One region of the Sorangium sp. So ce394 genome, then DNA from elsewhere that is predicted to be linked to it. Evidence: riboswitches for the same ligand, from Rfam matches in the RefSeq annotation. Region 1 holds a riboswitch; each other region holds the start of a gene.

Region 1 (7,265 bases):
TCGTCCAGCTCGACGACGCCTCCGGCCGCGCTGCAGGCGCGGAGCCGGTCGAGGCCAGCCTGTCCGCACAGGGTCGCTCGCATTCCTGCATTCGTCACGAGGACATCGGGGTCGAGCGCGAGGACCTCCTCCGCCGTGTACTCCGGCCAGTCGCAGTGCGCGCCGGCGGCCGCGTCGGAGAGCCCCGCCGACACGAGGACGTCATGGTAGCTCGTGCCCGCGGTGCCGCCGAAGAGCCGGCCGCCGTAGCCGCTCACGTACATGCCACGACGGCGCCGTGGAGGCTCGATGTCGGCGGCGACCGACGCCATGCCCTCCGCGAGCGCCGTCGCGAGCCACCGGCCGCGCTCCGGGTGACCGACCAGCGCGGCGACCTCGCGCACGTTCGGCAGCAGCGTCGCGAGCCCGCGCATCGGGCCGAGATCGTAGACGGTCAGGCCCGCCTCGCGCAGGCGCGCGATGCGGCGCGGATCCCCGTAACCATTGAGGAGGACGAGATCGGGCCGCAACGCGAGGAGCGCCTCGATATCGGCGATGTCCTCGAGGAGGGCCTTGCCCGCGTAGCGATAGCCGCGCGGCGAGCGGCGCGCTCCGTACCCGGTGAGCGCGACGATGCGATCGGGCTCGCAGAGCTCGAGGAGCAGCGCGTCCGCGACCGTGCTCGCCGACGCGATCCGGCGGAAGTCGCGGAGCGCGACGGCGGCTCCCGTGTGGTCCTCGAGAGCGGCCGGGCGCTCGTCCGCGGCGGCGCCCTCCCGTCCGGGAGCCGGCCGCTGGTCGGAGGCGCGCGGCAGCGCGGCCGCGGCCACCGACAGCGCGAGCGCGCCGGTGAGCGCGCCGTAGTTGATCCAGGCGAGCGCGCTCATGAAGTCGCTCCCTCGCAGCGGGGCTCGTCCTCCATGGGCAGCCGGAAGCCGAGCGCGCCGCCGGGGACGAGCCGCACGCCGTAGATCGACTCCACGACGCCCGGCTTGACGACGTCACGCGTCGCCCCCTGCTGGCGGAGCCGCCCGCGCTCGATGAGCACGGCGCTGTCGGTCCAGTCGAGCGCCTCCGCGAGGGGATGGAGTACAACGACGACGCAGTACCCGTCGGCCGCGAGACGCTGGAACAGCGCGTAAAGGCGAAGGGCGTGCCCGACGTCGAGCGCCGAGGTGGGCTCGTCGAGCAGGAGGATCCTGGCCTCGGTCGCGATCGCCCGCGCGAGGAGCGCGCGCTGCCGCTCGCCCTGCGACAGCGTGGGAAAGGGCCGGGAGGCGAGCGGCGCGGTGTCCGTCAGCCGCAAGGCGCGCTCGACCGCCTGCTCGTCGGCTGCGGTAGCGCGCACGCGCCCGACGTGGTGCGCATACCGGCCCTGCGCGACGACGCTCTCGACCGTGAGCGCGGAGCGGAGCTCGGACTGCTGGGGGACGTACGCCGCGAGCCGGGCTCGCTCATGCGCGCGGAGATCGCGCGCGCCACGCGCGTTCAGCCGGATGTCCCCGTCGAAGGGCACGACGCCGGCGAGCGCCTTGAGGAGGGAGGACTTGCCCGCCCCGTTCGGCCCGAGCACGGCGAGCACGCCGCCGAAGGGCGCCGTGAACGACACGTCGTCGACGACGACCCGCCCCCCGCGACGGACGCGCAGCCCGGATACGCCGACGGCTTCAGGCACGCTCCGCCTCCCGCTGCGAGCGCGCGAGCAGCACCAAAAACGCCGGCGCGCCGATGAGCCCGGTGATGACGCCGAGCGGCACCTCCCCGCGCGCGGGCAAGAGGCGCGCGGCGAGATCGCACGCGGCGACGAAGACGGCGCCGCCCAGCGCCGCGACGGGGATCAAGCGCCGATGGTCGACGCCCAGCAGCGGCCTCAGCGCGTGCGGCACGAGCAGCCCCACGAAGGCGACGTTGCCCCCGAGCGCGACCGCGCCGGCGGTGAGCACCGCGATCCAGAGGATGCATAAGCGGCGCACCAGGGGCACGTCCACGCCCAGCGAGGCCGCTTCCTCCTCCCCGGAGAGGAGCAGATCGAGGGGCTTTCCCCAGAACCACGCGGCCACGACGCCGGTGAGCACGAGCGGCGCGGCGAGTCCGACGTGCCGTGGGCTCGTGCCCGACAGGCCGCCGAGCGCGAAGGCGACGACGGCGCGGCCGAGCTCCCATCGCTCCTGCGCGAGGCTCGTGGCGAGGCTCCCGAGGCTGAGGAACAGCGAGGAGAGGAGGAACCCGACGAGGAGGATGCTCAGGAGATCTCCCGGCGCGCGCACCAGCACGAGCACGAGCCCCAGGCTGACGATCGCCCCGGCGAGGCACCCGGCCGGGAGCACCATCTCCGGCGGTAGCCCGCGGATCCCGCGCTCGGCGACGGCGAGCTCCACGACGAGGAGGGCGATCTTGCCGCCCAGCGCCGCGCCCGCGGTCGTGCCGAGCACCGAGGGCTCGGCGAGCGGGTTCCGGAAGAGGCCCTGCACCACGACGCCCCCGACCGCGAGCGCGGCGCCGACGAGCAGCGCCGCCCCGAGGCGCGCGGCGCGCAGCGTCAGCAGGGTCGCCCGCAGGCTCGCGTCGGAGAGGCTCGCCGCGCCGAGCGCGAGCGAGGCCGCGACGACCGCCGCGAGCAGGGCGAGCAGGACCGCGTACGCGACGAGCGCGCGGCGTCCCGGACGCGGCGTCGCCGGCTCGTCCAGCGCGCGCGGGGCGCCCTCGGCGCCGACTCCCTGGATGGTCATCTCACCCGCCCTCGCCCTTGATACGCCCCATCAGAGGCCGCCGATGGATCGCGGCGGGAGCCCAACCTCGGTGTCGACGGTCACGTCCTCCAGCGGCTCGAGCGCGCCGTTCGCCGTCGCTTTCCAGCGCCGGAGCTTGTTCCTCTCCGCGTCGCTCAGCAGGCAGACGTCGCCGCAGCCGGGCGCGCAGTGTATGCCGCCGAAGACGAAGGGCTGGCGCGCCTCGCCGAGCGGCGTGATATCGCCGCTGTCCACGTTCACCGAGAAGACCCGGTCGCCGGCGGACGCGTTGCCCCCGTACGCCGTCGCGAGGAGGACGTCCTCCGACGCGAAGGCGAGCGAGGGCTGGATCCCAGCGTCCAGCGCCTCGGCCACGCCGAGCCGCTCGATCTCCTCGGGCGGCGACGTGCGAGCGTCGTAGATCACGATATCGCTGGTCGCCGGATCGTACTTCATCGCGTCCGCGTCGAAGCGGCTCGAGCAGGCGACGGCCAGTCGGATCCCCGAGGGTGACACGGCGACGCGCCCGCAACCGTAGAGCCCGTGGATGTCGACCGTCCACGTGACGGCGTTCTGCTCCGGCGAGACGCCCACGAGGCGCCCCTCGCCCACCTCCGAGAAATCTTCCGCCAGCCGGCCGAGCGACACGACCACGTCGTCGCCGACGCGCGCCATCCCCGACGGACGCGGCAGGAGCCCCGCTTTCTCCTCCGGCAGGGCGATGCGCCCCTCGATAGCGTACTTGCGGGTGTCGACGATGAGGAGATCGCTGCCCTCGTCGAAGGGTTCGGCGCCTGAGGTGGGGTTGCTCCCGAAGCGTGAGACGAACGCGCGTTCCGCGTCCACCTCGATGTAATCATGAGGGTTGGACTCGAATCCCTGCCCGACCGGGAGCTGCGCGATGACCTCGGCGGTCTCGAGATCCATCCAGGTGATCACGTTCGTGCCATACCGATCGAGCAGGACGACGCGGCCGGACGGCGGCGCCGTCGCCGGGACGTCCACGTCGCCCGACAGCGCGAGGCTGAGCCCCGGCTTTGTCGCGCCGCTCGACACGAAGGAGGGCGAAAGCGTGGTCCCGTCGAGCTCCGAGATCGCGATGTTCGTCGACTGGTAATCGCTCGTCACGATGACGACGCCGCGCTCGCAGGCGCCCGGCGTGCCCGGATCGCGCCCGCCGCCTCCTTCGACACCGCCCGTCGACGGCGGCGGCGGATCCACGTTGCAGCCCAGGAACGGGATCGAGATTGCTATCGCGAATCGACGGATCTTCACCATGTGGACTCCAGTGTGAGAAACACGCTCCGCCCCGGGAGCGGATACCCGACGACGTCCGTACGCCGCGCGTCCAGGAGATCCGCGACGCGCGCCCTCGCCGCGAGGTGCCCCCGGAGCCATGTCGCCTCTGCCTCGACGTCGACGGTCGCCTGCTCCGCGATCACGCCGAGGCCGGCAGGGTCGGCGTACCGGCTCGACTGGTAGACGGCCCGGAGCTCGCCGGAGGCGCCCGAGAGCACGCCGCCGTCCGCGGGCTTCCAGTCGGCGCGAAGGCGCGGCGCGACGACGAGGCGAGGGCGAAACGGCAGGACGTCGTTGGCGGTCGTCCGCCGCGGCGTCGTGTCCCGCGGATCGAGGAGCGTCGCCGCGACCTCGGCGCGGAGGAACGAGGTCACCTCGATCCCTGTCAACAGCTCCGCGCCCAGCACGCGGGCGCGGTCGACGTTGTACGGGGCCACGTAGCCCTGACCGGAGCGCGCGTACGCGATGAGCCCCGACGAAGCGCGCCCGAACACGAACGCGTCGATGTAGGCGCCTCGGAGCACCGCGCCGGGCCGCGTCTGCGCCCGGATCCCGGCCTCGAGCGTGACGCTGGACTCCGGCTCGAGCTCCGCATTGCCGTGGACGACGCCGGAGATGCCGTACACCTCGCCGAGCGTCGGGACGCGGAGGTAGCGCCCCACGGTCGCGAGCAGCCGAACCCGGCCGCTCCCCGCCTCGGCGCCGATACGTCCGGAGGGCGCGAGCACGTCGCAGGGGCGGCCCGGGTCCGCGCCGGTGGCGTGGCACTCGCCGCTCCCGAGGGCGCGCAGCGCGAGCCACTCGCCGAGGCGCAGCTCCGCGCTGACGGCGCCTCGCGCCGACGTGCGCCGCGCGCGCGCGAGCGGGATGTCGTCCGGCTCGCGCGAGATGCCCTCGCGCGCGACCGAGAGCATGGGTCGCACCGTGAGGCGATCGGAGAGGTAGAGGGTCGCTCCCAGCGTCTGCTCCAGGCGGCGGCCGGCGAGGCGGAGCTCGCGCGTGAGGAGCGCGAGCTCGAGGAGGGGGTCGTGGAACTCGGACCGCGCCTCGATGAACGAGGTGCGCGCCTCGAGCGTGTGCTGCGCCTCGCCGCCGAACGGAACCCGCGTCACGACGGACGCGAGCGCGCGCCGGGATTCCCCGCGAGCCTGCCGGGAGGGCAAGAGCGCGAGCCGCGGCACGCCCTGCTCGCGATCGAGGCCGTTCGCGATCACGTCGACGGTCGCGCCGTGGCCGAGATCGAAGCGCGCGAGCGCCCAGGCGTCGACGGCGCGCACGTCGGCGTTCTGCCGGCGCCGGACGGTGTCGTCGCTCGCGTCGAAGAGCGTCCCGCGATCGTCGACGAACGCATAGCGGTTCGCCGCGGCCTCGGCGCTCACCCCGACGATCGAGCTCACCGGGCCGGCGCTGACGCCGGCGAACGCCCACCCGCGCCTGGCCCCGAACGAGCCTGCCATGGCGCCCACGCCGGCCGTCGTCCGGGACGGCCGGCGTGGCTCGAAGAAGATCGCGCCGCCCGGCCCGAGGCGATCGGCCTCGATGGGAGCGTTGCCCCGGTAGATCTCGACGCGCTCGACGAGCCAGAGCGGCACGAGCGAGAGATCCGCGGTCCCCGCGACGTCGTCGTTCAGGCGAACGCCGGCGAGGTACACCGGCGTCTGCGCGGCGGTCGCGCCCCGGATGGCGGCGGTCGCCGGCCCGCCGAAGCCGCCCGACTCGGTCACCTGGACGCCCGGCTGCGTGCGGAGCACGTCCGCGGCCTCGAGCCCCGCTCCGGTCAGGCGGTCGCGGGTCAGCACGGATCCCGCGACGGATCGGTCCTTGGGCGGCGCGGGCGCGCGCGCGCGCTCCCCCTCGACGCGCACCTCCAGCGGGGCTGTCGCGGCGGCAGCGCGACCGCCGCCCTGCTCGGCCCCTGCCCCGCGCAGCTCTTCCGCGACGGCTGCCGGCGCGGCCGCCAGGGCGCTGCCGGCGGCGAGCACGAGCCAGCGCCCCGCGCCGTCGCTCCGCCGGCGACGCACCACACGCTCAAGGGATTGAACCATTCACGCCCGCCTGCCCGCGTCGACCCAGCACTGCTCGGGTGAGCTGAGAGCCGAATCGGGGGGACTGCAGACGGGCTACGGCACCGCGCCTGAGCGAGGTGGTCCAGAGCCTGCGCGCCTTCCCCTCGAAGGCTCAGGTCAGCGCGCGCCGGAGCACCGGCGCGCGCACCGTCGGCAGGTCTTCGGACTCACGGGCGCTGCGGCCGTCGCCGGACGCTTTCCTACTGATCACCGCTTCCCAGGCCGCTCAAGCGCGGCCCAGTGCTCGATGGTGATGGTCGTTCCCGTTCACCGCTGCGGGGGCAGTCCCGGATTCTCACCGGGTTCCCTTTTCAGCTCGCCGGGCGATGGCCAGGCGAGCACCGATGGCGGGGCGACTCCTGGCAGATGTAGCGTGGATTGTCAACGCGGAAATGGCTGCCGTACGCAGCCCATTCCCATGCCCACGCGGCCCCGGGCCTGCACCAGGAAACCTTGACAGTTCTTATTGAACGTGACATCAAGCTTTTGAAACTGATTTTCCTTATCAGGTTTCTGTAGCGGCCCGCGACTTCACGTCCAGAGCCCGATGAACCGAGCCCACGCGGCTCTCGAAGCCCATCGGAGCTGGATGTGACGACGTGCCCATTTCGACATTCGGGCCGACTCCGCGCCTCGACGCCCTCGCGGGCGGAGCGCGCGTGCCGGCCTTTGGCCGCGCGCCTGCGCGCCGCGGTGGAGCCTCTGCGGCCGAGCCTCCAAGGCGCCCGGTGGCGTGACGGCGCCGGGCGCGCGGCCCTGAGCCGGTCGATGGGCCAGCGGCGCGCCCCCGCCGCGCTCGCCTCGAGGAGCCGGCGCGCCCCCGCCGCGCTCGCCTCGAGGAGCCGGCGCGCCCCCGCCGCGCTCGCCTCGATGGTCCAGCGCCCCGCAGCTCGGTGCCATGAGACGCGCGGCGCGCCGTGTCCCGGGCGCGCGGGCCACCGCGCGCCCCCGCGCTAGCGCCGAGAGCGCTGCCGCCGTCGCGCGGTGACGGACACGCGCCCTGGCGCGCGCGCCGCGCCGCGGGCGCCCCCCGATTCCACACCTTTCAAGGAGTGTTCGATGAATTCCTTCTCGATGCCGGCTGCCGTCGCTCATCCCTTGTCGAACGCCGGGCAGATCCTCAAGCAATACACCCCTGAATCGGCGTTCTTCTTCGCGTCGCCGACGCGCACGCTCCTCGCGCAGGGCGTGC
Region 2 (7,265 bases), 5.8 Mb from region 1:
GCCAGAGACGCCGTCCTCGGCGAGCCGTGGGCTCCGGTCCTCGCGCGGCTGAACGTCGTTCAGCATGGCCTGCACGACACGGACGCCCCAGCGCTCGGCCTGGTAACGGTCTTCCCACGGCGCCGGGTCGTGCGTGAGCGCGGCGAGCACGACCCGCGCGCGCTCCTCGCTCAGCTTCTTGTTATAGGTCTCGTCGCCGACCGTGTCGGTGTGGCCGAAGATCGCGGCGCGCTTGTCGCGCTTGCGGCGCAGCGTGTCGGCGATCGCTCCGAGCGCGGCCATGCCGTCGGGCCGGATGAACGTGGTGTCGAAATCGAAGTGGGGGCCCGGCAGCTCGCTGCACTCGAGCTTGGGCGCGAGGATGAACCGATGTTGCTTGCCTGTCGCGACCGAGACCTGTTTGTCCGTCATGCCATCGCCAGTCGAAGAGCCTCGCAGCAGCTCGTGTCGTCTCTGCGCCTAAGCAGGACGCCAGTCGTCGTCATGGAGCTCCGGGAACGAGATCCTGCACGCCCCTGGGTCGATATCCTCGACGAAGATGCGGCCATTTTGATCGAGCATGCCCTCGCGGGGCAGCTGGCCTGGCAGCTCGAGCCGGTATTTCTTGAACGGGACGGGCTGCGGCGGGTCTCCATCGTCCATGAGCTGAATCGCGACCCAGGTCTTTTCGTCCCGGGCAGGGGGCTCAGGCCCGCTGGCCTCGGGGCGCTCCGGGGACACGACGGGCGCGCCGGAGGAGACGCTCCGCATGCGGTACGCCACCAGGCGGCCGTCGAGGAGCGCCTCCTGCACCCGCGCTCGGAGCCTGCTCGGATCGAGCGACGGTCCCGTGGAGAGGGTGTGGCCGAGCGCATCACAGAGGTCGGCGAGGACCAGCGGGCCGTAGATCGGGTCGGCGGACCGCGCGCTCAGCCACCACGTCGCCTCTGTCGCCGAGAGCCGCTGCGCGCCTGCGTGCGCCGGCGCGTCGGAGCCGCGCGCGATCCACACGACATCCGGGAAGCAGTCGATACGCCAGCGGTAGCTCATTGGTTGATCGGCGCGCCCAGGGTAGAGGACCACGCTGCGGCTCACCCGTCAACATCGCCGGCGCGCGCCGGGGGCCGGGCCTCTCGCGTCCTCATGAGGAGGCTCGGCGCCGCGCGCTCCGGCGCCGGCCGGGCGCTCGCCGCTCGGGCGCGGGGCTCGCTTCCCCCCGGCGCGGCGCGCTGCTAACCACCGGTCATGACCGCTCAAGAACAGCAGCCGGGGAGCCCTGCTCGCGGTGCGCTCCAGCTCGTCGCCGTCGAGCGCGCGGGCCACGTCGCCACCGTGACCATCCAGCGGCCCGACAAGCTCAACGCCCTGAACCCCGCCGTCCTCGGCGAGCTCACCGCGGCCTTCCACGACCTCCTCGCGCCCGCCGAGGGCAGCGAGGTGCGCGCGGCCGTGCTCACCGGCGCTGGCAAGGCGTTCGTCGCCGGCGCCGATATCGCGGAGATGGCCGCCATGAACAGCATCGCCGCGAAGCGGTTCGCCGAGGCAGGCCACCGCCTGGCCGACCTCATCGAGACCGCCCCGTTCCCCGTGATCGCCGCGGTCAACGGCTTCGCGCTGGGCGGCGGCTGCGAGCTCGCCCTCGCCTGCGACTTCATCTACGCCGCGGAAGGCGCCAAGCTCGGCCAGCCCGAGGTGAACCTGGGCGTCATCCCCGGGTTCGGCGGCACCCAGCGGCTGCTGCGGCGGGTCGGCCCCGGCCGCGCGCGCGAGCTCATCTATTCAGGCGACATGATCACCGCCGAACAGGCGCTCTCGATCGGCCTCGTCAACGCCGTCTTCCCGGCGGCCGAGCTCCTCGCGCGCGCCCGCGACACCGCCCTCAAGATCGCCTCGCGCGGGCCGCTCGCCGTCGCCGCCGCCAAGCGCGTCCTGCTGCGCGGCGAGAGCCTCGACCTCACCGCCGCCAACGAGCTGGAAGCGCAGGCATTCGCCGCGCTCTTCGGCAGCGAGGACCAACAGCTCGGAATGAAAGCGTTCCTGGCGAAATCGCAGGCGGCGTTCACAGGAAAGTGAGTTGCCGAACAGCGCGCCAGGAGAGCCAAAAAAAGACCGCGTGTCATGCTGGAGGGGGGCCAGACATGACCGCGGTAGGGAAACCGCAGCGGCGCGGAGAACGTCCGCTGCGGTGCTCGAGATAGCCCGCACGCGCTCCGGGCCGGGGGGGGGAAACCGCGCCGGTGCGCATGCGGTGATCGGAGTGTGGCACCCGGAAGCAGGTTGTCGATAACAAAGTGCAACCGCTGCACGCGGATGAGCGAATTGCTCCCGCACGATGACAGCCAGGTGACAGCGCAGCGCGCACATCGCCGATTTTCGCGAATGCGCGTTCGAGCCGGGCATACCCGCGCCGGAGCAGCGTCCGGCGGAGTCGCTCGCCGCGCCCTCGAAAAGAGAACACGAGAGCCCGCCGCCGTTCACGCCAGGCTCCGCGACGAAGCGAGCCTGGCACGGAACACTTGCTCACAAGTAAAGAGCCAGGACGAACAAAGCACACTGCGGCGAGAAAATCACCGGAACGTGCGCCGCACGCGCGGGGCGGCGCACGCTCCGAGCGGGCCCCGGGGAGCGAGCGGCGATCCCGGGATGAACAAGTAAAGAGACTTTAACCACAGAAGCACATCGCTTGCAGCTTTTTCGAGGAAGCTTGTCCGCGTGCGTCTCGGTCAATTTCGCGGAAGCCACGTTGCCCCCGGAGGGCGCGAGCGCGCGCAGCGCAGCCTGTCGGCTCGACAGGACGGCACCACACGCGGTGGACACCGCGGCAGCGGCTGACCGGCCGCTCGCAATGCCGTGAGGCCGGGCGCGGTACAGCGCGCCCCTCCGCCGCGCCGGACCTCCGGACGCCGGGAGCGCTCGGCGGCCCGCGACGCGCTGGACGGCCCACGGCGGAAGCCCGCGCGCGCGGCTCATCACGGAGCTCGTTCCGGCGTGAGACGCGCCAGCGCGCGCCGCCAGACGGCCGCCGCGAACGCGCCCGCGCGCGCCGCCAGACGGCCGCCGCGAACGCGCCCGCGCGCGCCGCCAGACGGCCGCCGCGAACGCGCCAGCGCGCGCCGCCAGACGGCCGCCGCGAACGCGCCTGCGCGCGCCGCGGTCGCGGGGCAGCCGCCGCAGGGCGAGCGCCTGCCCCGCGGCCGCGGCGCGACGTCCTTGACGCCGGGCGCGAAACGGGACTACCGAGCATCCATCTGACAATCCACACCTCGGGTGCCCTCTGGGCATAACAGGGAAGCCGGTGCGAAACCGGCGCGGTACCGCCACCGTGAGTGGGGAGCCGCCTCCAAAGACCACTGGGCCTCTGAAGAGGCCTGGGAAGGTGGACGCGGCGCTGGGAGCCAGAAAGGCCCCCTGAACCCATCAGCCGGGAGACCTACCCGAGCCCCCCACGAGGTGCAGCTTGCGCATGTCTTCGTGGCGTTCGGGTGCGGACTTCACCCGGAGCGCCGAAATCGGTCTTCACGGCCGCGCTGTGTCCATCGCCGCCGTGCTCCTCGCGACGCTGCTCGCGCCCCGGCCCGCGGCCGCGATGCACCTCGCGGAAGGCGTCCTGCCGCTCGGCTGGTGCGCCGTCTGGAACGCGCTCGCCCTGCCCTTCGTCGCCGTCGCCCTCCACCTGCTCCGGCGCCGCACCCGGGACGACGCCTTCTACAAGCCGTTCGTCGGCCTCGTCGCCGCCGCCGTCTTCGCGATCTCGTGCATGCCCGTGCCGGTGCCGACCGCAGGGACCTGCTCCCACCCGTGCGGCACCGGGCTCGCCGCGGTGCTCATCGGCCCCTGGATGACCGTCCTCGTCACCGTGGTGGCGCTCCTCATCCAGGCCCTCTTCCTCGCGCACGGCGGGCTCACCACGCTCGGCGCCGACGTCGCGTCGATGGGCATCGCGGGCGCGTTCACCGGATACCTCGTCTTCCGGCTCGCGCGGCGCTGCGGCGCGAGCCTCTGGGTCGCGGGGTTCCTGGCCGGCGTGACGTCCGACTGGGCCACGTACGCGACCACGGCCCTCGAGCTCGCGCTCGGGCTCGCGGGCGACGGGTCGGTGGGATCCATGTTCACCGGCGTCGCCCTGGCCTTCGTCCCCACCCAGCTGCCGCTCGGTTTGCTCGAGGGCGCCATGACCGCGGGAGCGCTCGTCTTCCTGCGCGCCCGGCGGCCCGACATCCTCGAGCGGCTCCAGGTCGTCCCGCTCCCCGCGGGGGCGTCGTGACGCGGCGGGCCGCGCAGCGCGCGCTGCCGGCGCTCGCGGGGGGCGCGCGCGCCGCGGCGCTGCGGCTCGCCAGCGCGCTGCGGCTCGCCGCCGCGCTCTGGCTCGCCGCGTGCGGCGACGCCTCGTGGGACGGGGTCGACGAGGCGGTCGTCCGCCGCGTCGCCGAGGACGCCGGCCGCCACGACACGGGGCCGCTGTTCGCGGGCCTCGAGGGCGACCTCCTGCTCTTCGCCTTCCTCTGGGCAGGGCTCCTCGCCGGCTTCGCCATCGGCTACTTCTCGCGCGTGCTCTTCGTGGAGCGCGCCGGCCAGCCCGCCGGCAAGCCCGGCGGCGACGGGCTCCGTGCGGATTGACCCCCCCGCGCGGCTCCGCGACGTGGATCCCCGGCTCCGCCTCGGGGCCGCCGTGGCCGCGTGCTGCGTCGCCGCGGGCGCGCGCTCGCCCTGGACGCCGGCCGCGCTGCTCGCCGTCGCGAGCGCGGCCCTCGCCCTCCAGGGCGTGACCGCCGGCGCCATCCTGCGCGCCTTCGCGCCCGCCGCGTGGCTCGGAGGGGTCGCCGCGGCCCTCGCGCTCGCGCTCACCCCGGGCGAGCCGCTCCTCGCGGGCGCGCCGTTCCCGCTCGACGCGATCGCGCGCGACGGCGCCCGCCGCGCCGCGGCCATCGCCGCGCGCGTCCTCGCGGCCGCCGCGGTGCTCCGGTGGCTCTCGAGCGCCGCCGCGCCGGCCGAGATCGAGGCGGCGCTCGCCGGGCTCGGCGCGCCCGCGGCCCTCGTCGAGCTGCTCGCGCTCGCGCGGCGCTTCGCCGGCGTGCTCCAGCGCGCCGCCGACAGCGCGTGGAGCGCCGCCGCGCTCCGCGGCGGGTTCGCGCGCCCGGGCGCCGCCGCGCGCTCGGCCGGCGCCGTCGCGGGCGTCGTGGCGCTCAGGACCCTGGAGCGCTCCGAGCACGCCGCCGTCGCCATGCAGCTCCGCGGCTACCGGGGGGAGCTCCCCATCGCCGACCGCCGGCCGAGCGCGCCCGCCGCGAACCTCGCGTTCGCCGCCCTCGCCCTCGCGGCCCTCGGCCTCAGCGTCGCCGCCGGAGCGGCGGGATGAGCGCGATCGCCCTCCGCGCGCCCAGGGTGGGCTACCGCGGCGCCGAGCCCGCGCTGCGCGACGTGCGCCTCGACGTCGCCGAGGGTGAGTCCGTGGCGGTGCTCGGCGGCAACGGCGCCGGCAAGACCGCGCTGCTCAGGACGCTCGTCGGGCTCCTCCCCGCGCCCGGCGGCAGCGTCGAGATCTCCGGTCGCCGCGTGGGCTCGCCCTCGGACGCCGTGGCCGCGGGCGCCGCGCTCGTGCTCCAGGACCCGGACGACCAGCTGCTCGGCGCGACGCTCCTCGACGACGTCCTGTTCGGCCCGCGGAACCTGGGCCTGCCCGCGCCCGAGGCGCGGCGCCGCGCCGAGGCGGCGCTCTCGGCCGTGCAGATCGCGCACCTCGCCGGCCGCGCGATCGAGGCGCTGAGCTTCGGCGAGCGCAAGCGCGCGTGCATCGCCGGGATGCTCGCGATGCAGCCGCGCGTGCTGCTGCTCGACGAGCCGACCGCGGGGCTCGACCCGGAGGGCGAGCTCTCCCTGTGCCGGACGCTGCGCGCGCTCTCGGAGCAGCAGGGGACCACGCTGGTCGCCGCGACGCACGCGGTCGACCTCGTGCCGCTGTTCGCGACGCGCGCGGTGCTGCTCGGCGACGGGCAGGTGCTCGCGGACGGGCCGCCGCGGGAGGTGTTCGCGGCCGGCGAGCTCCTCGCGCGAGCGCGGCTCAGGCGGCCGTGGGTCGCGGAGCTCTGGACCCGGCTGGGCCCGGCCGAGCCGCTCGACCCGCGCGGCCGCGCAATGCTCCCGCTCACCCTGGAGGAGGCGCTCGCATGCATGACGAAGGGCTCCTGCTGATCGGCCACGGCAGCCGCGACGCCGCGTCGAACGCCGAGTTCGAGGCGCTCGTCGCCGATTACGGCGCGTCGCGGCCCGGGCTCGTGGTGCAGCACGGCTACATCGAGCTCGCGACGCCGTACCTCGCCGACGCGCTCGCCGCGCTCGCGGCGCGGGTGTCGCGGGTGGCGGTCGTGCCGCTGTTCCTGTTCGCGGCCGGGCACGTGAAGAACGACATCCCCCTGGCGCTCGAGCAGGCGCGGGCGGCGCACCCGGGCGTGCGCTTCTCGGCGGCGCGGCACCTCGGCGTGCACCCGGCGCTCGCGGAGCTCGCGTTCGAGCGCGCCGCGTCCGCGCTGCCGGACGACCCGGCGGCGCGCGCCCGGACGGCGCTCGTCGTGGTGGGGCGCGGGTCCAGCGACCCGGACGCGAACGGCGATTTCTGCAAGATGACGCGCCTCATCGGCGAGGGCCGGGGGCTGCTCCTGGTCGAGCCGACCTTCATCGGCGTCACGCGGCCCTCGGTCGAGGAGACGCTGGAGCGCGTCGCGCGCCAGCGGCCCGAGCGCGTCGTCGTCCTCCCCTACTTCCTCTTCGCCGGCCGGCTCATGACGAAGCTCGCCGAGCAGGTCGACCGCTTCGCGTCGACGTACCCGTGGATCCGCGCGTCGCTCGCGCCCCACCTCGGCCGGTCGAGCGCGCTGTCGGGGCTGATCGACGAGCGCGCGCGCCAGGCGCTCGCCGGCGAGGCTCCCCTCCCCTGCGACACGTGCATGTACCGCACGGCCCTGCCGGGGCTCGCCCGGGAGGTCGGCGGGCTCAAGGCGATGCTCTACAGCGTGCGCCACACGCTCACGCACACGCAGGCGTCGAACCACCCGCACGCCCACCGCCCGCTGCGCAAGCACGTGCTCGTCTGCGGCAACGCCGACTGCGTGGACCGCGGCAGCCTGGCGCTGCTCGAGTCGCTGCGCCGCGGCGTGAAGCAGGCCGGCCAGCAGCAGCAGATCCGCGTGACGAGGACGTCGTGCATGGGGCGCTGCGGCGAGGGGCCGACGGTCGCCGTCTACCCGGACGGCGTGTGGTACCGCGGCGTCCGCGAGGAGGACGCGAAGGAC
Region 3 (7,265 bases), 4.4 Mb from region 1:
CGAAGCGGCAGTCCCGAGAAGATCCGGACGAGCTCGTGGAGGAGAGGAGCACGGTCGGCATGGCCCCCGAAGTGTCGCTCGTCCGTGAAATCGACCGAGGAAAGCACGCCATCGAGAGCGGGGTTGAGCTCCTCGATCGCCGCGCAGGCGACGTTCAACGCCACATCGACCATCGTCGGGGCAGCCTCGATCCTCGCCCATCGCGCCCGAGCAGGTACCGAGATATCGTACGTGGAGGGCTCCGCATCGTTCAGACGCTTCAGGAGGAGCAGGACGGCGATGACCGTCCGATGCTGCCCGCTTTGGCCATGCGTGTGCCGAAGGAGCCTGGCAGCCTCGAGGAGGCAGCTCACGAGCCGTTCTTTCGTCAGCCGACCCTCGCGCGCCTCGCTCCCCGGGCCGAGCCTGGCCGCCGCGCCCCCCTGCGTCCCCGCGGCGCCGCGCGCCGCGATCTCCGGCGAGGGCTCCTCGATCAGACGCTCGACGAGGACGGCCTTGTCACGCCCACGCGCGTCGAGGCCGAGCGCACGGCACAGATTTCTCAGCTCATCGATGCGCAAAGCGCGCAGCACCTCATCAAGCTGCAGCCCCGGCGTCGAGAGGATCGCGTCGAGGATCGCCGCCTTCTTCCGCCGGTCAGGCAGGTCGACCCCGAAGCGATCGGCCAGGGCGGAGAGATCTGCCCGGGAGAGCAGCTGCAAGACGTCGTGGGGCGTCGGCATGGCTGCGCGAACGATACACGCGCGCACCGCGGGTCGCGAGCCTGCCTCCTTCCCGTCGCCGCTTCCACCAACGTCATTCCTTCGCCCCGGCGCACGCCACGGTCGCGCGCTCGGGCACGGGCTAGAGCGCAGCGTCCCTCACTCCCAGTACAGCGTCGCCCGCCCGATCGCCGTGAACGGCCACCCCGGCGAGTAGTGGATCCCCGTGACCGCGGCCGGCTCGTACGGCAGCCTCGAGTCGCTCGCGAACTGCACCTCGCGCCACGTCGCGTCGAAGAGGTTCTGGATGTCCACGGCCGCCTCGACGTTCCTCCACCGGAGCCCCGCGTTCGCGTCGACCACCGTGAACCCCTCGGCGGTGAGCGACTCGTCCTCGGTCGCGGGCCGCGCGCCGATCGCCTTCACCCGGAGCGCCGCGAACGGCGTGAGCGCGCCGAACGCCCTGCGCACCCCGATGCCCGCGGTCAGCGTCCGCGTCGGCGCGAGCGCGACCGCGCTCCCGTTGCCGGCGTTCGCGCGGAAGCGCGCGCGGGTGAAGGTCGCGTCCACGTCGGCGAAGAGCCAGCTCCCGAGCCGGTAACGCGCGCCGACCTCGATCCCGTAGCGCCGCGTCTCCCCCGACGCCTCGGTCACGCCGGCGTCGCCGCTCCAGACCAGCTCGGAGTCGAGGTCGAGCAGGAACCCGGCCGCGCTCAGCGAGAGGCCGCGCACGGGCGCGACCCTCGCGCCGACCTCGTAGCCCTTCGCCGGGGTGATCAGCGTCGCCGCCCCCCGGCCCAGCACCGCGCCCCGCGCGTCGTTCGAGTGGAAGCCGCGCCCGTAGTGGGCGAAGAGATCGAGCCCGCCCACCGGCGAGACGACCGCCGAGAGCTTCGGGAGCAGCTGCATCTGCCCCCGCGCGCCGCTCGACTTGCTCCCCATCCCCTCCAGGTCCTCGCGCAGATCGTCCACGTTGACGTCGATCCACTGCCCGCGCACGCCGAGCACGAGGCGGAGCCAGCGCCGGAGCCGGGCGTCCTGCTCGACGTACACGCCGATCTGGCCCTCGTCGACGTGGGTCCGATCCCGCTCCTCGAGCCGCTCGCGCGCCTCGTCGTGGTGGAGCGACTTGTCGATCGCGTCCGCGCGGACCTGCGCGCCGAGCGAGGTCGTGAACCTCGCCCCGCGGTGCTCGATCTGCTTGCGGAACCGGAGGTCGGCGCCCAGCACGGTGCGGTCGTCGTTCTGCTCGATCGCATCGCCGTGCACCGGATCCTCGGCGAAGAACGTGAAGTTCGAGTACAGCGTGAAGCGATAGCGCAGGAAGTAAGCCATCGCGCTCAGGTCGGCGTCCCGCCACGCGGTCGAGGCGGAGACCGACGCCATGTGCCGCGCGGTCGCCCCGCCCTCGGTCGGATCGACCGCGCCGAAGTGGTCGATGCACGGCTGTCCGAAGGCGGAGGGCGGCGGGTTCAGGCCGCCCTGCTCCCCCTCCCCGCACACGGCGCGCGCCGGGATCTGGCCGGAGCCGTACCAGGTCGAGCCGTAGGACATCCACGTCGCCTGGACCTTGCCGGTGCTGCCGAGGTCGCGCGTCGCCCTCAGGTAGACGTTGAACCGCTTGAGCCGCTCCGGGCTCTGGAACGGCCCGTCGTTCCGGTAGACCTCCGCCGCGGCCACCGCGCGCCAGTCGTCGCCGAGCTCCGGCGAGGCGATCACGAGGCCGCGCAGGATGCCGTACTGCCCCACGCTGAGCTGCGCGGAGCTCTCGTCGAGCGTCTCGGCGAAGCGGAGGTTGACGGCACCCGCGGTGCCGAAATCGCCGATGCTCGCGTAGTAGGGCCCCTTGTAGCCGTCGAGCCCGATCACGAGCTCCGGGATCATGAAGTAGAGGTCGGTGAAGCCGTGCCCGTGGCCGTGGCTGACCAGGTTGACGGGCACCCCGTCGACGAAGAACGCGACGTCCGTCCCGTGGTCGGCGTCGAAGCCGCGCAGGAAGTACTGGTTCGCCTTGCCGCCGCCGGCGTGCTGCACGGCGAAGAGCCCGGGGACCGACTCGAGGAGGTCGCCCGGCCGGAGCCTCGGCCGGAGCTCGAGCTCGCGGTGCCCGACCGAGACGCGCGAGGCGGCCTCGCTCCCCGGCTTCTCCGCGTGCACCGTGACCTCGATGGGCTCTCCCTGGGCCCGCGCTGGCCGCGCGGCGGACAGCAGGATCGCCAGCGCGGCGATCCGAGGGAGTCGATGGCGGTGTCCGTGGCCCTTGGTGACGTTCTCGCGCAGCATTCATGTCCTCCTTCGCGCAATCGCGCGGAGCGGCGCCGGGCCGCTCGCATCGAGCTCCACGAGGAGGAAAAAGGCCGCCCACGGCGCGGTGCCCTGGACCGACCTCTCGCCCCCGCGGGCGACCGAAAGGCAACGCGGGGGCGGCTCGGGATCCGGGACGTGCGCAGGGCTGCACCGGCTCGGACCTCGCCGCCTCCCTCGAGGCTCCCAGGTCGAACCGGCGTCGGATGTGTCCCCGTCGCCGGGCGCGGGCAGGTCTTCGGGCTCGCGAGCGCTCCGGCCGGGCCGGCTTCCTACTGTCCACCGCTTCCCAGCCCTCATCGGGCCAGTGCATGGGGTGGAGGTCGTTCTCGCTTACCGCTGCGGGGCAGCCCCGGAATCTCACCGGGTTCCCTATTCAGCCTGAGCGAGCGCCCAGGCACCAGCGCGGCGCGCACCCTAGGAGGATGCGCCTCCGGCTGTCAATCGCTCCCGCTCACCTCGCCCGCTCCGCGCGCGTCCCTCGCCACGCGCCCGCCTCGCGCGGGCTCCTGTCCGCGCTCGCGCCCGCCTCGCGCGCGCGCCACCTGAACGCGAGCGCTCGCCGCGCGACGTCCACGCGCGGGCCGAACGTTCGGGCTCTGGCGAGGATGGGCTCGCTCCTCCGTGGGTCGCGTGCTACACGGCCGCCGCCGTATATGCCGCGTAACGACCTCCGCAACATCGCCATCGTCGCCCACGTCGACCACGGGAAGACGACCCTCGTCGATCACATGCTCCGCCAGTCGGGCGCCTTCCGAGAGAACGAGGTCGTGGCCGAGCGGGTCATGGACTCGAACGACCTCGAGCGGGAGCGCGGCATCACCATCCTCGCGAAGAACACCAGCATCCGGTACCGCGGGGTCAAGATCAACATCGTCGACACGCCCGGCCACTCCGACTTCGGCGGCGAGGTCGAGCGCACCCTGATGATGGCCGACGGGGCGCTGCTCCTCGTCGACGCCGCCGAGGGCCCGCTGCCGCAGACGCGGTTCGTGCTCTCGAAGTGCCTCCAGCGCGGCTTCCCGGTCATCGTGGTCATCAACAAGATCGACCGGAGCGACGCGCGCGCCCACGAGGTGCTCTCCGAGGTGTTCGACCTCTTCTGCGATCTCGAGGCGAGCGACGCGCAGATGGACTTCTCGACGCTCTACGCGATCGCGAAGTTCGGCCAGGCGAAGCGCGAGCTCGAGCACGAGGCCAAGGACCTGGAGCCGCTCTTCGAGACCATCCTCGAGCGGGTGCCCGGCCCCTCCGGCGACCCCGAAGGGCCGCTCCAGGTCATCGTCTGCAACACGACCCACGACGACTACGTGGGCCGGCTCGCGGTCGGCCGCGTGGTCCGGGGCACCGCCCGGTCCGGCGCCGACGTCGCGCTCCTCGGCGAGGGCGGCCAGTCGCGCGGCTACGTGAAGATGCTCTACGCCTACGAGGGGCTGAAGCGGGTCCCGGTCGAGAGCGCCGCCGCGGGCGAGGTGATCGCCATCGCGGGGCTCGAGTCGGTCACGATCGGCGACACGATCGCGGACCCTGCGACCCCCGAGGCGCTGCCGCGGATCGTGGTCGAGGAGCCGACGATCAAGATGAGGATCGGCGTCAACACGTCGACGTTCGCCGGCAAGAGCAAGCAGTCGAAGTACCTGACGAGCCGTCACCTGAAGGAGCGGCTCGAGCGCGAGGCGATGAAGAACCTCGCGATCCGGGTGGAGCCGACCGAGGTGCCCGACACGTTCGTGGTGCTCGGCCGCGGCGAGCTCCAGCTCGCGATCCTCGTGGAGACGATGCGGCGCGAGGGGTACGAGATGCAGCTCTCGAACCCCGAGGTCGTGACGCGCGAGATCAACGGCGAGGTGATGGAGCCGATCGAGCTCGTGGTCGTCGACGTGCCCGACACCTACGTCGGCGTGGTGACCGAGCGCCTCAGCACCCGGCGCGGCCGGATGGTGAAGATGACGAACCCCGGCTTCGGGCGCGCCCGCCTCGAGTTCCGGGTGCCGTCGCGCGGGCTCATCGGCTTCCGGGGCGAGTTCCTGACGGCGACGCGCGGGACGGGCCTGCTCAACACGATGTTCGACGGCTGGGCGCCCTGGGGGGGCCCGATGATGCGCCGCCCGACCGGCGCCATCGTCGCCGATCGCGCCGGCGTGGCGACCCCGTACGCGCTGCACCACCTCCAGCCGCGCGGCATGTTCTTCATCGTCCCCGGCGTCGAGGTCTACGAGGGGATGATCATCGGCGAGCACAACCGGCCGAACGACACCGACGTCAACGTGATCAAGGAGAAGAAGCTGTCGAACGTGCGCAACCACGGCAAGGACGAGAACGTCCTCCTGGCCAGCCCGCGGCTGCTCACGATCGAGACGGCGATGGAGTGGATCGACGGCGACGAGCTCGTCGAGGTCACGCCCGACGCGGTGCGCGTCCGCAAGAAGGTGCTCGCGTGCAACCGCCGGGAGCGCCGCGAGGACGCGATCGAGCAGGCGCAGGCCGTGGAGTGAGCGGCGAGCGCGCGCCACGCGAGCGCGCGCCCGGCGAGCGACCCCCGCCCCTGCCCGCGCCGGCGTGGACCGGTGTAGACTCCCGGGCATGAGAACGACGCTGCATTCGGCGCTCCTCGCCTCGCTCATCGCGCTCGCGGGGGCGAGCGCTTGCGGCGGGGCCGTCGTGGTCGACGGCGCCCCGGGGGGCGACGACGGCTCCGGGGGCGCCGGCGCGAGCGCGACGTCGAGCGGGCGCGCGAGCGTCGGCGCGGGCCCGCAGTCGTCGAGCTCCAGCGCGGCGGGCTCGGGCGGCGGAGCGCGGGCCTCGTGCGATTTCTTCTGCGCCCTCTTCGACGGCACCGCCTGCCCGGACCCCGGCTGTCGCGACGCCTGCGCCGAGCTGCTCTCGGTGCCGCGCCCTTGCAACGACCTGACCGCGCCGTTCTTCGACTGCATGGGCAGGATGGTCCAGATCCCGTCGGTCACGCGCTGCGAGCAGATCTCGGCGTGGCTCGATCCGCTGTTCGCGTGCATGCCCTCCAGCGACCCGGCGTGCGATCCCGACTTCATTTACGTGGACTGCGCGCCGTTTTACGAAGATCAGCGGGCCTGCCAGCTCAGCGAGGGCCGGTAGCGGCGTCGCGCGTCACCGGCCGGGGCGCGGCCGCGCGCCCGGCCGGAGGGCGCCTCGCAGCGGCCCGAGGGCGTCGGTGACGAACGCGACGAGCGCCTTCACGCGCGGCACCCCGCGCGTGTCGCGGTGCACCCCGAGCCAGAGCGCGCGCTCGGGCGGCGGCGACGGCGGCGAGAGCAGGCGCAGGCCCGCCGTCGCGTCGCCCAGGTAGCGCGGCAGGCAGACGAGCCCGACCCCGGCGGCCCCCATCGTCGCCTGGGCCTCGCGGCCGTTGGTGCGGGCGGCGACGCGGGCCTTCGCGGCGACGGCGCGCAGCCACGCGAGGTCGGCGACCGCCGGCGGATCGTCGCTCATCGTGACGAGGGCGTGGCCCTCGCACTGCCGGTCGAAGTCCGGCGGGCCGCGCTCGGCGAGGTAGGCCTCCGACGCGTAGAGGCCGAACCCGATGCGCGCGACCTCGCGCTGGAAGACCTCGCGGTGCTCGAACGCGGCGGGGCGGAAGGCGATGTCGGCCTCCCGCCGCGGGAGGCTCAGCCAGCGCGCATCCGCGACGAGCTCGACGGAGATGCCGGGGTGACGCGCGAGGAACGGGGCGAGCAGCGGCCCGAGGACACGGGCGGCGAGCCACTCGGACGCGGTGACGCGGAGGTGGCCTGCCAGGCCGGCGTCGCGTCCGGCGGCGGCGCGCTCGGCGGCGAGCGCGCTCGGCCCCGCCGGCCGTGACCGCCTCGTGCGCCGCGGAGCGCGGGCCCGCGCCGGGCCGGAAGATCAAGGCCATCGCCTTCGACGCCTCTCCGATCTTCGATCCGCGGCCGATCGCCGCGCTGGCGGAGGAGCTCTGTCCGGGCAAGGGCGCCTCGCTGAGCGACGCCTGGCGCACCCGTCAATTCGAGTACACGTGGCTCCGGGTCGCGGCCCGCGAGTACGCCGATTTCTGGCAGGTGACGGCGGACGCGCTGGCGTTCGCCGAGCGGGCGCTGCGGCTCGATCTCGGCGAGGAGAGGCGGGCGCGGCTCCTCGGGGCGTACCTCGAGCTCGAGGCGTGGCCCGACGCGCTCCCCGCCCTCGCGTCGCTGAGGCGCGCGGGCCTCCGGCTCTCGTTCCTGTCCAACTTCACGCCGAGGATGCTCGGCGCCGCGATCGAGCGCT

Evidence for each region. A riboswitch is a leader RNA that binds a small molecule or an ion and turns the genes downstream of it on or off. The one in region 1 is predicted to bind cobalamin.
Region 2: another riboswitch for cobalamin. It lies ahead of WMF33_RS02185 (energy-coupling factor ABC transporter permease); the one in region 1 lies ahead of WMF33_RS23275 (TonB-dependent receptor plug domain-containing protein).
Region 3: another riboswitch for cobalamin. It lies ahead of WMF33_RS07140 (TonB-dependent receptor); the one in region 1 lies ahead of WMF33_RS23275 (TonB-dependent receptor plug domain-containing protein).

What each region holds. Positions count from the first base shown of each region.
Region 1 is NZ_CP150339.1:6,336,097-6,343,361, forward strand. Features, by position in the region: gene WMF33_RS23255 (ABC transporter substrate-binding protein) at 1-866, opposite strand, end outside; gene WMF33_RS23260 (ABC transporter ATP-binding protein) at 863-1,654, opposite strand; gene WMF33_RS23265 (FecCD family ABC transporter permease) at 1,647-2,708, opposite strand; gene WMF33_RS23270 (YncE family protein) at 2,739-3,986, opposite strand; gene WMF33_RS23275 (TonB-dependent receptor plug domain-containing protein) at 3,980-6,052, opposite strand; cobalamin riboswitch at 6,209-6,434, opposite strand; gene dhbC (isochorismate synthase DhbC) at 7,133-7,265, shown strand, end outside.
Region 2 is NZ_CP150339.1:576,441-583,705, reverse strand. Features, by position in the region: gene WMF33_RS02200 (peptidoglycan-binding protein) at 1-411, opposite strand, end outside; gene WMF33_RS02195 (hypothetical protein) at 460-1,029, opposite strand; gene WMF33_RS02190 (enoyl-CoA hydratase/isomerase family protein) at 1,225-2,052, shown strand; cobalamin riboswitch at 3,228-3,431, shown strand; gene WMF33_RS02185 (energy-coupling factor ABC transporter permease) at 3,509-4,243, shown strand; gene WMF33_RS02180 (hypothetical protein) at 4,240-4,596, shown strand; gene WMF33_RS02175 (CbiQ family ECF transporter T component) at 4,586-5,335, shown strand; gene WMF33_RS02170 (energy-coupling factor ABC transporter ATP-binding protein) at 5,332-6,168, shown strand; gene WMF33_RS02165 (CbiX/SirB N-terminal domain-containing protein) at 6,144-7,265, shown strand, end outside.
Region 3 is NZ_CP150339.1:1,945,381-1,952,645, reverse strand. Features, by position in the region: gene WMF33_RS07145 (N-6 DNA methylase) at 1-722, opposite strand, end outside; gene WMF33_RS07140 (TonB-dependent receptor) at 861-2,984, opposite strand; cobalamin riboswitch at 3,218-3,425, opposite strand; gene typA (translational GTPase TypA) at 3,614-5,500, shown strand; gene WMF33_RS07130 (hypothetical protein) at 5,589-6,116, shown strand; gene WMF33_RS07125 (substrate-binding domain-containing protein) at 6,129-6,776, opposite strand; gene WMF33_RS07120 (haloacid dehalogenase type II) at 6,836-7,265, shown strand, end outside.